DNA from 2 places in the Sporomusa sp. 246TCP1 genome. Region 2 is predicted to be linked to the other one. Evidence: predicted binding sites of a transcription regulator. Region 2 holds the regulator's gene; the other holds the start of a gene.
The links. The regulator HrcA, encoded in region 2, represses chaperone genes, less so after heat shock. The targets are predictions, from matches to a motif close to TGTTAGCACTCNNNNNNNNNGAGTGCTAACA.
Positions count from the first base shown of each region.

Region 1 (7,488 bases), 540 kb from region 2:
ATTATTACATGAAAATTCTAGTGAACGGTACTAATACACAAGAAGAAATGATCTCTGTTTCTCGTACTGAATATGAGGCACTAAAAATACAAAATGAGGAACTGACTCAACAGGTCAAGTGGCTGATGGAGCAAATGCGTCTTTCCAAACAAAAACAGTTCGGCTCCTCCAGTGAAAAAAGCAAATACGATCAGTTTAATCTTTTTAACGAGGCGGAGGCAACAGCAGATGAACGGGTGCCCGAGCCTGAATTGACTGAAGTTCAGAAGCATTATCGTAAGAATGTCAAAGAAAGAAAAGAGACCATTCCTGCCGATTTACCAATAGAGGTTGTAGAGCATTTTTTACCGGAACATGAACAGGAATGCCCGGAATGTGGTTCAAAACTGCATATTATGGGTAAAAATGTCCGCCGCGAATTGAAGATCATCCCGGCCAAGGCAGTTATCGTAGAACATATTGACTATGTATATGCCTGCCGCGACTGTGAAGTCAATTCATGCAGCGTGCCTATTATCAAGGCACCAATGGACAAGCCGGTAATCAAAGGAAGCTTTGCTTCTCCAGAAGCAGTTGCTCATATTATGACACAGAAATTTGCAAATGGAATGCCATTGCATCGCCAGGAGCAAGATTTGAGCCGTATGGGCATAGCTCTTTCCAAACAAACTATGTCTAACTGGCTAATTCGGTGTTCTGAAGATTGGCTGGAGCCAATCTATGATGCCTTTAAAGAGCTACTTTCCATACAGCCAGTGCTCCACGCAGATGAAACCATTTTACAGGTACTTCACGAGCCGGGCAAATCTGCGCAAAGCAAAAGCTACATGTGGCTGTATAGAACTGGCGGGTGTGCTAGTATACCTATTGTGCTGTGTGATTATCAGCCAGACCGGAAGGCAAAGCATCCTTTAGAATTTTTGCAGGAGTTTAGCGGCTACCTTCATACGGATGGTTATGCCGGGTATCATAGCTTGCCGGAGCGAATCGTCATTGTGGGCTGCTGGGCACATGCCAGAAGAAAATTTGACGAGGCGCTAAAAGGCCTTTTGGAAAAAGACCGAGAAGGCTCTGGGGCGCAACGTGGCAAACAATATTGCGATAAGCTATTTACTATTGAGCGCCAACTAGCTGATTGTACACCGGAAGAACGCTATAAAAAGCGTCAGGAACTGGCAAAACCAGTGCTTGACGAGTTTTTGTCGTACCTTCATACAGTAAAGGCATCTACCAAGAGCGGATTTGGCAGAGCCGTGCACTATACGTTGGAGCAATGGAAATATCTCGAACGATATCTACTGGACGGAAGGCTGGAAATCAGTAACAATCGCGCCGAGCGCAGCATTAAGCCGTTTGTGATTGACCGCAAAAATTTTCTCTTTGCCAACACACCGCGAGGAGCTAAAGCCAGCGCAGTTGTGTTTAGCATAATAGAAACCGCAAAGGAAAATGGGCTCAATCCATATGCCTACCTGACTTATATTTTTAAAAACGCACCCAACTGGGATATACGAAATGATGTTGAGGCACTACAACGACTAATGCCCAGTTTTGTTCCAGATTACTGTAAAACTAATGCCGTTACCAAATGACTTGTTGTCAAGGTGACGGCATTTTTGACGCTTACTACTATCCGCTTGCAAAAACGGAATAGGCAGTATTATTTTTTATATAAAGAAAAGAAAAGCGCCGCCCAGAATAAGTCTGGTAGGCGCTTGGTGCTATTGTGCGCTATGGGCCATAAGATTGGCCACTTTATTAGCAAAACTGATGGGGTCATCCGGGGTAATCCCTTCCATGAGTAATGCTTGTCCATACAGTAAATCACAATAATCTTTAAATGGGTCAGAGTCAGGGGCCGTCTGATACAGATTCTTCAGTATCCCAAATAGCTCGTGTTCAGGATTAATTTCAAGAATCCGGTTAGCTTTATACATAGTTTTGTTCATTTCCGATAAAATTTGTTCCATAGACAGGCTAATGCCGTTATCATCGCTAACCAGGCATACGGCACTGGTTTTTAGGCGATTACTGATTTTAACGTCAGCTACTTTGCCAGTTAGACGTTCCTTAATGGCTTTAATCAGCGGCTCATTTTCTTTGGCTAATGCATCAATATCCTTTTTGGTTTCAGGGGAGTCAATGTCGTCAAGTTCGAGGTTGCCGCGGCTAACTGACTGAAACTTTTTCGCTTCATATTCTTGCAAGGCATCAATAGCAAATTCATCTACCCGGTCAAAAAGATAGAGCACTTCGATGTTCTTTTCGCGCAGTAGTTCCATTTGTGGTAAGCGTTCCACTGCGGAGCGGTCTTTGCCTGTCGCGTAGTAGATAACCTTTTGGGTTTCCGGCATGCGTTTGGTGTAGTCTTCCAGCGTAGTCAGTTCATCGGCCGCGTGTGAGGTGGCAAAGAGCAGGAGATTCTTTAACTTGTCCCGGCTCTGGTACTCAGAATATATGCCAGTTTTGATGGCTTTGCCGTATTCATGCCAAAATTTTTCATATTTAGGCCGGTCTTTTGTTAGCATGGTTTCCAGTGTCTTTAGTATGCTTTTCTCCAGATTTTTGCCAACCCGTTTCAACTGTTGACTCTGTTGGAGAAGTTCACGGGAGATATTGAGAGAAAAGTCGGGAGAATCGACTAGCCCGCGAACAAAACGCAGGTAATCAGGCAGGAGATCCTGACAATTGTCCATGATAAAAACGTTTTTGGAATATAAACGGATGCCTGTCGTAGACTCTCGCTGGTAAAAATCAAAAGGCGCGTGAGATGGAAGAAACAGCAGGCTGGTATATTCTACAGCACCTTCCACTTTGGAGTGGATAATTTCCAGGGGGTTTTCCCAATCATGGAAGAGATTTTTGTATAATTGATAGTACTCTTCCTGAGTGATGTCGTTTTTATTCTTAGTCCAGAGGGGTGCCATAGAGTTGAGCGTACGAACTTCAATTGTCTTGGTGGGCGGGGCATCTTCGATCACTTTGCCGTCCGCATCCAACGGTTTTTCCTCTTTAGTAAAATTCATCTTAATTGGGTAACGGATATAATCAGAATATTTTTTGATCAGGTTCTCCAAGCGATAGTTGTTGAGAAAGTTTTCCTCAGCATGTTCGGCAGAGCGATATTCCTCTTTAAGGGTTAAGATAATGGTTGTACCACGAGTATCTTTGGCACACTCTTCAATAGTATAAGTGCCGTCACCGTTGGACTCCCAGCGAATGCCCTTAGACTGACCGGGAGCACGGGTAAGTAAAGTAACTTTTTCTGCTACCATGAAGGCTGAATAGAAACCAACGCCAAATTGACCGATTAGTTCAGTATCAGCTGCTGAGCCGGCTGTTTTTATTTTATCTAGAAAGGCTTTGGTGCCAGATTTGGCAATGGTGCCGATGTTTTCCACAACTTCGGCGTAGGTCATACCCATGCCATTGTCAGAGATAGTGAGGGTGTTGGTCGTTTCGTCAGGAAGGATAAAAATTTCAAAATCATCAGTGCCTTCAAGCAAGTCATGATTTGTTAATGATTCAAACCGAATTTTATCAATAGCATCTGAGGCGTTTGAGATAAGCTCCCGTAAAAAAATCTCCCGGTTTGTATAAATTGAGTGAATCATTAGATCCAGTAGCTGCTTAGTCTCAGCCTGAAATTCTTTTGTTTCTTTGTTAATTGTTTCTTGAGACATTACGAACCTCCAATATTATCAAAAATTCTGTTGTTAGCACTCTTAGAAGTTGAGTGCTAACACTATTTAAATAATAACGAAAATATTTTATAAAATCAAATATTCGATAACATAAAATAGACAGATACCGGCGTATTGCTACCAAATTTGCAAAATATCTCCTGCTTTTGTGAAATAGCGTGTTTTTTCTCAAAATACTATTCTAATTTCCCGTGAGCATACGCAGCAATGGCAGGGCCAGACCAGTCATAACCAAGATAACTATTCCAATTGCCCCCACTGTATTGCCATTTTTTTTCAGCCACCAGGCATATGTCAGGGCATGAAAACCAATGACAGTACCTATACCAAGGTATATATAATCCATTAGTCATTACCCCTTATCGGCATGCTCTGAAACATTAGTCCGGTACGACGGATTTTAGTATGGATTTGTACTTGAAATTCAGCCTCAGGATAAAGGTCATTCCAATTAAAATTGGCAACCTCATCGTAGGTCTGGAACTTAGGCCGGAAGTAGCGGCCAAAATTAACAACATCAGTACCAAGCGCTTGTGTATGGTTAAGCATCTCTACCATTTCTAGTTTGATGGTTTTTGACACCTCTTCTTCTAATAATTCCCTGTTATCCTCGGACTCATAGTTGATATTGCTGGCAATACTGGCGAGTTCGCCTTCTAACAGCACATTAATATCAATAACAGGCCGGTTATTTACGAAGCTAACATTAATTTGTGGATTTTTGCCTAACCGCAAAAGAATGTGCACATTCCGCTCGGTTTTTTGGGGATCGACTATCGTTAAAAAGCCTTTGGGGAAATTCCCCATAAGGATAGCAACCATGCGCGTTTCTTCGTTAGTCAGCATCCCTGCCAGCTTATCACCTTTAAATACAGCCGTACCAATAATAGCGGCAGGATTACCGCCTTCACGCGGTATATCGCCGGGAAGATACTCCTTAGCTCGTTCTGGTGGGATTGGTTGAGCGCTAGGCCTATCTGTACCTGATAAGGGATTAATTGCCGCATATACAGCATAGGGAGCACCGCTCGTAGTCTTTAGCCGATTATAAAACTCATGAACATGCGTAGGCAATAAATAGCCGGTCTCAGACCCTGATAACAAGAGACCTTCAATCCAGCGTGAAGGTAATACGTCAATTGACGGCTTATTTTTATTGATAAATCCCTGTGCTGTATCACTAACCACCATCAAAAACATAGATCCGCGATATTCACGAAACCGGAGGAGTGGTCCTACTAAATTCTCCAGTCCTTGTCGTGCTAATTCTTCACCGACAACCCATACCTTAATATGGGATAAATCAGGGACCCGGCCAAGTGAGGCGCTGAGCAAAGAACGGCCTTCGATTAAGGAGGGAGCCTTGATGGTAGTAACAACCAGGCTTTTGCCACTGTCTGCATCACCGCCACCTCCAGTGGCGCCTAGTGCCCTGGGAACAGCAATCAGATAGGTAATATTTATCTGTTTGTTTGGCAGATAATCAATCCCAACAGCCAAAACATAGGCCACTTCGTCAGTTTCCTTAGCACCGGAACAACCTGATAATACAAGGCATACCGCCAAGCTTAAAGATATAATAATCAATCGGAAGAACACGACGCGCCCTCCTTTTTTATAGCCTTCACTATAGATACAATTAGCAGTAATAGTGGGATAGCGACTAGACCAACAGTAAAGAAGTTTGTTACTACAAGCCCATCTATGCGAATAACTGTGGCAATGTCAGGCGGTATCATGGCTAGTTGCGCAATAATATAAGCCGACAGTGGAATGAGTGGTTGGAGAGCCGGCAGCTTCAATAAACGGGTAATTAAATAGGCTCCCATATAAAGGCTGATAGCAATTCCCAGCAACCCTACAATAACCCACAGTATGATAAATAACGACTCAATCCGTTGCAGGTAGCGGCTCAAATATACTAAGCGGGCCATCTCAAAAAAAGGTAGTGTTTTTTCACTTGCCACGGCAATTCCAAATACCATAGTGAATACCATAATGGATAATGCTTTGAGAAAGACACAGCCCATTATTCCGAAAATACTGGCCCATTTGAAAGTTCGGACATTCTGCATAGCAGGTGCAACAATCACAAGAATCAGCGCGCCAAAGTTGGTACCCGCGTTCTGCATTCCGTGTTTTAGTGAAGGCAGAAGCCCGTAACCCTGCCAGGGAGCCAGATTATAGATGTCATAATTGGGAGCTAATAGGAGCAGGACTATTAGTAAACTAAAAATGCTTATCGGCAATAACAGGTAGGTTCCGCGCGCCAGTGCTTCCAGGCCTAAGAGAGCACCTAGTGCAGCGACAAAAGCATACCAGCCGATAATGAAACTAAACTCCATTTGTGGTAAGGCTGTAAGTAAGGTATTCTCGGCAAATTGGCGCAACAGGAGTGCCGCATTAAGAAAGAAAAATACAATGCATGTGATTGTTACTAGCCATGCGCCAATACGTCCTAACAGTTTTTCAGAGATGCTAAAAAGGTCGCCAGGAGTTTGTTGCAAAATATAAACCCAGGCGATAATGGTCAAGATCGTTAGTAAGCCAGAAACAAGGATCATCCACCAGTCGGCAGTAGCGACAATAGCGGCATCATTGGCAGGTGTTGTTAGAAAAATACGCGGCAATAGTATAATAAATACTAAGGCCATACCCTCAGCTATACCCATGCGGCCAGGCTGATAACTCATGGCTTATCTTGTCCTCTCAGTGGTTTTTCTTTTAACCATTCCCGACTTATAGCAGGCTGTTTAATAGTTTCTTTGGTATTCAAACCGTCTGGTGGTTTTTCTTGCTGAAACACCGGACCGCGTACCACCACATCCAGGTTGCCCTCCACCCGGGGAGCTATCGGCAGCATATATGGCATACCAAAAGATTTCATACTGCATAATTGGAGTACAAGCAGTAGAAACCCGGAAGCAACACCGACCAGCCCTAATGTTGCTGCCAGCATAAGCATAGGAAAGCGGATAATGCGGAAAGCCATTGCCATCTGAAAATCAGGAATAGCGAAGGAAGCCAGACCTGCTAAGGCAATAATAATAACTACAATTGGACTGACAATATTGGCAGTAACTGCCGCCTGTCCCAGAATAAGTGCACCGACAATTCCGATTGTCGCCCCCAGCACTCCGGGAATGCGTAATCCCCCTTCCCGAATAAGTTCAAAAGAAAATTCCATGAGGACAATCTCAATGAGCGCCGGAAATGGCACTTTCTCGCGGGCGCCGGCAATAGCCAGAGCAATTTCGGTTGGGAGTGCCTCTTGATGAAAGTAGTTAATTGCCAAATATAGAGAAGGCAGCAATAGCGTAATAAAGGCAGCAGCAAGACGCAATATACGCAGTCCAGTACTTGCAATAGCTTTAAACGAGAAATCTTCTGCTGAATGAAAAAAGGTAAAAAAGCTGACAGGCACAACATGGGCAAGCGGCACACCATCTAGTATCAAGGCTACCCGGCCTTCGGCCAGATGCACACACACCCGGTCAGGCCGTTCAGTCGAAAGGGCCTGGGGAAACAGATTGCCAGGATGATCCTCAATGAACTGCTGGAGCGACCCGATATCTCCCATGTAGTCGATGGAAATTCCCTCAATTCGGCGCTTTAGTTCAGCTACGAGCAACGGATTGGCCACAGACTCTAAATACATAATGGCACAGCTGGTATTGGTTTTTTTACCCAGAGACAGGATCTCGGTAACAAGCTCGCTGCTCTTTAATGTACCGCGAATCAAGGCGGTATTAATGCGCAGCCCTTCACTAAAAGATGCCTGTGA
Region 1 is NZ_CM170492.1:1,790,946-1,798,433, forward strand. It holds gene tnpC (IS66 family transposase) at 9-1,592, shown strand; gene htpG (molecular chaperone HtpG) at 1,722-3,683, opposite strand; gene AC1ECB_RS08930 (hypothetical protein) at 3,886-4,050, opposite strand; gene AC1ECB_RS08935 (Ger(x)C family spore germination protein) at 4,050-5,303, opposite strand; gene AC1ECB_RS08940 (GerAB/ArcD/ProY family transporter) at 5,288-6,397, opposite strand; gene AC1ECB_RS08945 (spore germination protein) at 6,394-7,488, opposite strand, start outside.
Region 1: htpG (molecular chaperone HtpG) is a predicted target of HrcA. The motif match lies at 3,715-3,745, and genes of this name have one in related genera.

Region 2 (7,488 bases):
TAATTGGTACTTCACAAATGACGTCATTGCCTTCACGTGTAAACAGTTTATGCTGTTTTACAAAAAGATAAACATACAGATCCCCGGGAGGACCGCCACGTTGCCCGGCTTCTCCTTCATGGGTCACTCTAAGCCGGGAACCATTATCAACACCGGCAGGAATTTTAATTTTAATTTTGCGGTTAACACGCACTTTTCCCCGTCCATGGCACTCTTTACAAGGTGATTTTATAATTTTACCTTCGCCATGGCAGCGATCACAGGCCTTAACGTTAACCATGCGACCAAACGGAGTATTCTGCGTTACCTGAACCTGGCCTGTGCCGCGGCAGTCAGGACACGTTTCCGGATGCGTTCCCGGCGCAGAACCTGAACCCTGGCAAGCACTGCAATCTTCGGTACGAGGTACTTGAATTTCCGTATCTAATCCGAAAGCAGCTTCCTCAAATTTAATTTCCATGTCGTAGCGTAAATCAGATCCACGTTCAGGTCCTGGATTACGACCGCCACCAAACCCTCCGAAACCAGACTGGCCAAAAAACATATCAAATATATCAGAAAATCCACCAGCACCGCCACCAGCGCCAAATCCACCAGCGCCAAATCCGCCACCACCGTTAGCAGCATCAAACGCAGCATGACCAAATTGGTCATACTGCGCCCGGCGCTCGGCATTAGATAGAATTTCGTAAGCTTCGTTGACTTCTTTGAACTTTTCTTCGGTTTCTTTAGGATTATCGCGGTTAACGTCAGGATGGTACTGGCGGGCCAATTTACGGTACGCCTTTTTCAACTCGTCTTCAGATGCTGTTTTGGCTACACCCAGCACTTCATAATAGTCTCGCTTACTCACTTCACACCATCCCAGCTATTTTATTTCTTATCTTCGTCTACCACTTTATACTCAGCATCAACTACTTTGTCGTCCTGTGGAGCAGCGCCCTCAGGAGCTTGTTGACCGCCTGGCTGTGCACCTTCGGCTTGCGCCGTTGCCTGATACATAGCAGTTGATAATTCATAGAGCGGCTTGGTAAGAGCTTCGGTATCAGCCTTGATCACTTCAATGTCACTGCCTTTTAACGACTCTTTAAGTTTGTTAGCAGCTTGTTGAACTTGTTCTACCAGCGCTTTGTCGGCCTTATCACCAAATTCTTTAATAGTTTTTTCCGCATTATATACCAAAGAGTCGGCATTGTTGCGTACTTCTATTTCATCTTTGCGTTTTTTATCTTCAGCGGCGTGGGATTCAGCCTCTTTAACCATTTTTTCTACTTCATCTTTATCCAGACCGCCGGAAGAAGTAATAGTAATCTTCTGTTCTTTACCTGTACCTAAATCTTTTGCCGATACATGAACAATGCCATTGGCATCAATGTCAAAACTGACTTCAATGCGTGGTACACCCCGGGGAGCCGGCGGAATACCTGAAAGTTCAAAACGTCCCAGGGTTTTGTTATAGGAAGCCATTTCCCGTTCGCCCTGAAGGACATGAATATCAACAGAGGGTTGATTATCGGCAGCAGTTGAGAAGGTTTGGCTCTTGGAAGTCGGAATAGTAGTATTGCGTTCAATAATTTTGGTGAAGACCCCGCCCAGAGTTTCAATACCCAAAGACAGTGGGGTAACATCTAACAGCAGGACGTCTTTGACTTCGCCGACAAGTACACCGGCTTGGATAGCTGCGCCAACAGCCACGCACTCATCCGGGTTAACTCCTTTGTGTGGTTCCTTACCTAAAGACTTTTTAATAGCCTCCTGAACAGCAGGAATACGGGTAGAACCACCAACAAGAATAACTTTAGCAATATCGCTCGCAGATAATCCGGCATCACTTAATGCCTGACGGGTTGGTCCCATAGTAGATTCGACAAGATCAGCTGTCAATTCATCAAATTTGGCACGAGACAAGTTGAGATCAAGATGTTTTGGGCCAGTTTGGTCAGCTGTTATAAAGGGTAGATTAATATTGGTAGTAAGTACCCCTGACAACTCGATCTTAGCTTTTTCAGCAGCTTCTTTCAGACGCTGCATAGCCATACGGTCACTGGACAAATCAATACCCTGTTCTTTTTTGAATTCACTTACCAGCCAATTTACAACGCGCTCATCAAAATCATCACCACCAAGACGGTTATTACCGCTGGTAGCCTTAACTTCGAATACACCGTCACCTAACTCAAGAATAGACACATCAAATGTGCCGCCGCCTAAATCAAATACCAACACAGTATGGTCATTACTTTTCTCCATACCATACGCCAAAGCTGCTGCTGTAGGCTCGTTAATGATACGCAGCACTTCCAGGCCGGCGATAGCACCGGCATCCTTTGTGGCTTGGCGTTGACTGTCCGTAAAGTAGGCAGGTACAGTAATTACTGCCTGACTTACTGTTTCACCAAGATATGCTTCGGCATCGGCTTTAAGTTTTTGCAAAATCATTGCCGAAATTTCCTGGGGAGTATAGTCTTTACCTTCAATAGTTACCTTATAAGTAGTACCCATATGACGTTTGATGGAGCTAACAGTACCGTCAGGATTAGATACTGCCTGCCGCTTAGCTATCTGCCCAATAAGGCGTTCACCATTTTTTGAAAAACCTACAACGGAAGGGGTAATACGACTGCCTTCAGGATTTGGAATAACAACAGGTTCGCCGCCTTCCATTACAGCCACACAGGAGTTAGTAGTACCAAGGTCAATACCAATTACTTTTGCCATTATCGAATTCCTCCTTAAGTAAAAATCTTGTTAATTAGTTTCCTACTACTTTTACCATGCTGGGACGGATTAATCGTCCCTTTACTTTGTAACCCTTTTGCAATTCTTCAACTACCATGCCATCAGGCTGAGTATCATCTGCAACCCGCATGACGGCTTCATGCTGGGTTGGGTCAAAAACAGTACCAACCGCATTGACAGACTCTACACCCATTTGGGACAGAGCATTGTGCAATTGTTTGAAGATCATTTGCACTCCTGTTGCCAATGTTTCAAGATCTGTGGCCTTACTGGCCGTTGCTCTTTCAAAGTTATCTACCACAGGCAGAAGCTCACAAACAATTTGTTCAGCTACGACTGTTGATAATTCTTCCTTCTCCTGCCTGGTACGCCGCCGAAAATTATCAAAATCGGCCTGTAAACGTTTATACCGGTCAGTCATTTCGTCAAGCAATCGACTCTTTTCATCTAACGCAGTCATAAATTCATTTACATCTTCAGGCACAAAACATATTTCAGGATTTTCGTCAGCAGTTGTTGCATCAGAAACGCTTTCCTGTTTTGCCTCAAGTTGCTCTTGCTCGGTTTCCTTTTGTGTCACTAACTTTCACCTCCACATTAAAAATCAGGCATGCTGTTATCGGCGCCGCCCGCTTTCTGGGCATTGGCTCCTTCTTCTTTTTTCTTAATAATAGTATCAATACGCAAAATAGCCACAGCCACTTCACCAGCGGCCTTGATAGCATGAAGCTTGACTGGGACAGGATCAATTACACCCCGTTCCAGCATATCGACTACTTCACCAGTATCACAATCAACACCTAACGAATCTGTGTTTTGCGCCGCTTGCACAGTCATAATTTCTTCTACTTTTTCCAGTGGATTAAAACCGGCATTCTCTACAATTTGCGACAATGGCTGTTTCAGTGCATTGGCCACACAGTCAAGACCATAGGCAGCCATGCCTTTGAGATTCTCCCGGTATTTGATAACCTCGCGCGCCATAGCAATTTCGATTGAACCACCCCCTGGCACATAGCCGCCTTTCACTGCCGCCTGTACACTGGATGCCGCATCTTTAGCAATACGCTCGCGTTCTCCCACCACCTCTTCTGTAGCTGCGCCAACCAAAATAGTGGCCATAGGTTTTCCATTACCACCAATGACGCGCACTTGTTCAAGCTTTTCATCCTGGTATACCTTTTCTGCAGTACCCAGGTACTTTCCAATATCGGCAGAATCTTTTTTAAGACCTGTGCGTTTAATCATGCGTGCACCTGTGTGATCGGCTACCCGCCGCAAATCCTTTGAGGATACACGCTCAATAACCATTATATTAGCATCTGTAAGTATTTCTTCAGCAGCACTATGTACACCCCGGTCCGCCATCACTACGCTGACACCAAGCTCGACAATTTTCTGCACGTTTTTCTTAAACTCATCTTGCAGATCAATATAGCGTTTAAAGCCGGTCTCGGTACTTAAAGCTTCATCTTCAATCTCTTCCGGTTCAAGCGCATCATCAACAAGCAGTAACTTGGCATCTACTATTTTTTCCGGCATTTCCTGGGACATACGTTCTTGATCTACAATAACGCCCATAAATACTTCATTGTTGGCACTAGCCTCGGCGGTGATAATTTCAGATAACTTGAAATTGTATTCATTAAGTTTTTCCACACCGATCAGCTTAGCAGCTTCTACAACTAAATCGGCAATATCCTCATGCTCCCGTCCAGCAATCATGGCAATACTCCGCAAAATAGGGTCATTAACATCAGTAATGCTGCGTGAACGCTCGCGTACACCCGCTAAAATCTGGGCGATACCATATTTCACACCTTCAATGACTCTGGCGACCGGTACGCCGCGCATGACTTGGTTTACACCCTCTGAGACCAGACTGCCGGCCATAATTGTGGTTGTGGTTGTCCCATCACCAACTTCTGCCTGTTGCGCTTTGGCTGTATTTATAAGCATTTTGGCTGCTGGATGGTTAACATCCATTTTATCTAATATAGTAACACCATCATTGGTAATAATGACTTCACCAAAACGGTCAACCAGCATAGTATCCAGTCCTTTAGGACCGATAGTGCCTTCCACAGCAGCAGTTATTGCCCGTACAGCATTGGCATTTGTTAATAGCGCGGCTAACCGCTCATCAACATCAGCTCCACTGCCGGCTTGCTTCAAATTCATGTAGTTCCTCCCATCTATAACACTTTATACTGTTTCAAAATTTCACCTAAATGACGTTGCATAAACTTAAGCACCGACATGGTTTTACCATATTCCATTCTGGTAGGTCCAAGCACGGCTACAGTTCCTACTACCTGACCATCGATACGGTAGGTGGCCTGAACAACACTGCAATCATGAATGCCAGTATATTTATTCTCCTGACCAATTGTAACAATCACACCATCACTATTGGACATGTGGAGAATATCACACAGTAACCTGTCTTCTTCAAGCATGGTTAAGAGGCCTTTGATTTTATCAACATCCCTGAATTCAGGCTGATTTAGCATTTGCGTTGTGCCGCCAAGATACACCTTCTCATTTTTTTCAACAGTAAGTACTTGCTTTAAAAGTGTGATCGCCCGCTCATACACTTGAGGATCAGGCAAAATATCATTTTGTATATCTTTTAGAACCGGCGTTGTGATCCGGTCAATAGCCAACCCTCCCAGACGGGAATTTATCGCATTGGCCACACGCCCCAAATCCTCATGATTAAGCCCCTCAGGTATGGCAATAATTTTGTTTTCTAACAGGCCTGTGTCTGTAACGATGACAACAATCGAACGTCGTTCATCCAGTGGTAGAAACTGAATGTATTTAAAGGTACATTGCGACACTTGTGGTGCTAATACCATGGATACATTACTGGTCATGCGGGACATAATCTTAACAGTTTCCTGAAAAACCTCTTCAATTCGACGCGCTTTAGTATGATACCAATTATCAATGATTGCGATATCTCTATCGGAAATCTGAGGTGGAGCCAGCAAGCAATCAACATAAAAGCGGTAGCCTTTGACTGATGGTATTCTGCCGGAGGAAGTATGTGGTTGTTCAAGATAGCCCAAAAGTTCCAAATCTGCCATTTCATTGCGAACGGTGGCCGGACTAATACCTAAATCATACTTACGGGCAATCGTCCGTGAGCCAACCGGTTCGGCAGTAGATATATAATCATCAATAATAGCCTGCAAAATTTTCCGCTTTCTTTCATCTAATATGGGGTCCACCTCCCGCTTGTTAGCACTCGCGTCAGTCGAGTGCTAACACCTACTAAAAAAATACCACTCATTGGAGTTAATGTCAAGATAGTAAATGTGTATTTAATCAGGTAAAAACGAACGAAATACAATATTGCCAAATTTCATACCGCGCTCAGTTAGCCATATCTGTCTAGTATCTGCTGCCACTAAACCCTGACGGTTAAGCTTATCCCAAACCTCACCAAATTGACTGAAAAAATCAGTCGCAAAATATTGGTTAAATGCTGCTACTCCCATTCCTTCTACAGTCCGTAAGGCTAAAAAAATATATTCAGCCATCGACTCGTTTTTCGTAAGCTGTTCTTTCATCGCAACAGATGAACTTTTGGCTGCTATCGCTTCAATATAGTCCTCAATCCCGGTTACCTGGCTTATCCTCTCACCCTGTAAAAAAGAATGCGCTGCACAGCCAAGACCCAAATATGGCTGATATTGCCAGTATTTTAAATTATGGCGGCATTCGCTTCCCGGGCGGGCGAAGTTTGAAATCTCATAGCGCATGAGACCGTGAGCGGGTAAAAAATCAGTCATACGATCATACATGGATTCTTCCTCTAGCTCATCTGGTAAGACAAGTACGCCTTGGTCATAAGCAGCAGCCAACGGAGTGCCTGCTTCCAATTTAAGACCATAAACTGAAATATGACTGGTATTCAGTGCTACTGCCTGCTCAAGTTCCTGGGCAAAACCGTCACTAGTCTGTCCTGGCAAGCCATACATCAAATCAAAACTTATATTAGTAAACCCAGCATTGTAAGCAGATTCTATCGCCGCAAGACTATCTGGCGTTCGGTGAATTCGTCCCAGGCAGGCAAGCAATTTGTCATTAAAAGATTGAATACCAAAACTGAGCCTATTTATACCCATAGCCTTTATGGCAAGCAGTTGCTCTTTGGTAACTGTACCAGGATTGGCCTCCATACTAATTTCCGCCCCAGGCTGGATAGTGAAGTTTGTAGTCAAGCTTGTAAGTATTTTTTCCAACAAAGGTACAGGCAGTACACTGGGTGTGCCGCCACCAATATAGACTGTGTCAACAGTTGGTTTACACAGCATACCGCCCTGATCAGCAATCTGCTGACACAAGGCGGTAGTATAGGCATCAAACAGATGCTCAGCCAGAGCATAAGAAGAAAAGTCACAATATAAACATTTTTGCCGGCAAAACGGAATATGCACATATAGACCAAGCTTACTCATAGTTATTTTGTCCTTAGTCCATTTTCAAAATTGCCATAAAGGCTTCTTGGGGAACTTCCACATTACCCACTTGTTTCATGCGTTTTTTACCCTCTTTTTGCTTTTCCAGCAGCTTTCGCTTGCGGGTAATATCGCCGCCATAACATTTCGCAAGTACATCCTTGCGCATCGCTCTTACTGTTTCGCGGGCAATTATTTTGCTGCCAATAGCGGCCTGAATAGGAATCTCAAACATTTGACGGGGAATAATCCCTTTGAGTTTCTCGGCAAGCTGCCGGCC
Region 2 is NZ_CM170492.1:1,255,653-1,263,140, reverse strand. It holds gene dnaJ (molecular chaperone DnaJ) at 1-853, opposite strand, end outside; gene dnaK (molecular chaperone DnaK) at 874-2,718, opposite strand; gene grpE (nucleotide exchange factor GrpE) at 2,753-3,319, opposite strand; gene AC1ECB_RS06255 (TCP-1/cpn60 chaperonin family protein) at 3,337-4,920, opposite strand; gene hrcA (heat-inducible transcriptional repressor HrcA) at 4,935-5,966, opposite strand; gene hemW (radical SAM family heme chaperone HemW) at 6,069-7,208, opposite strand; gene lepA (translation elongation factor 4) at 7,222-7,488, opposite strand, start outside.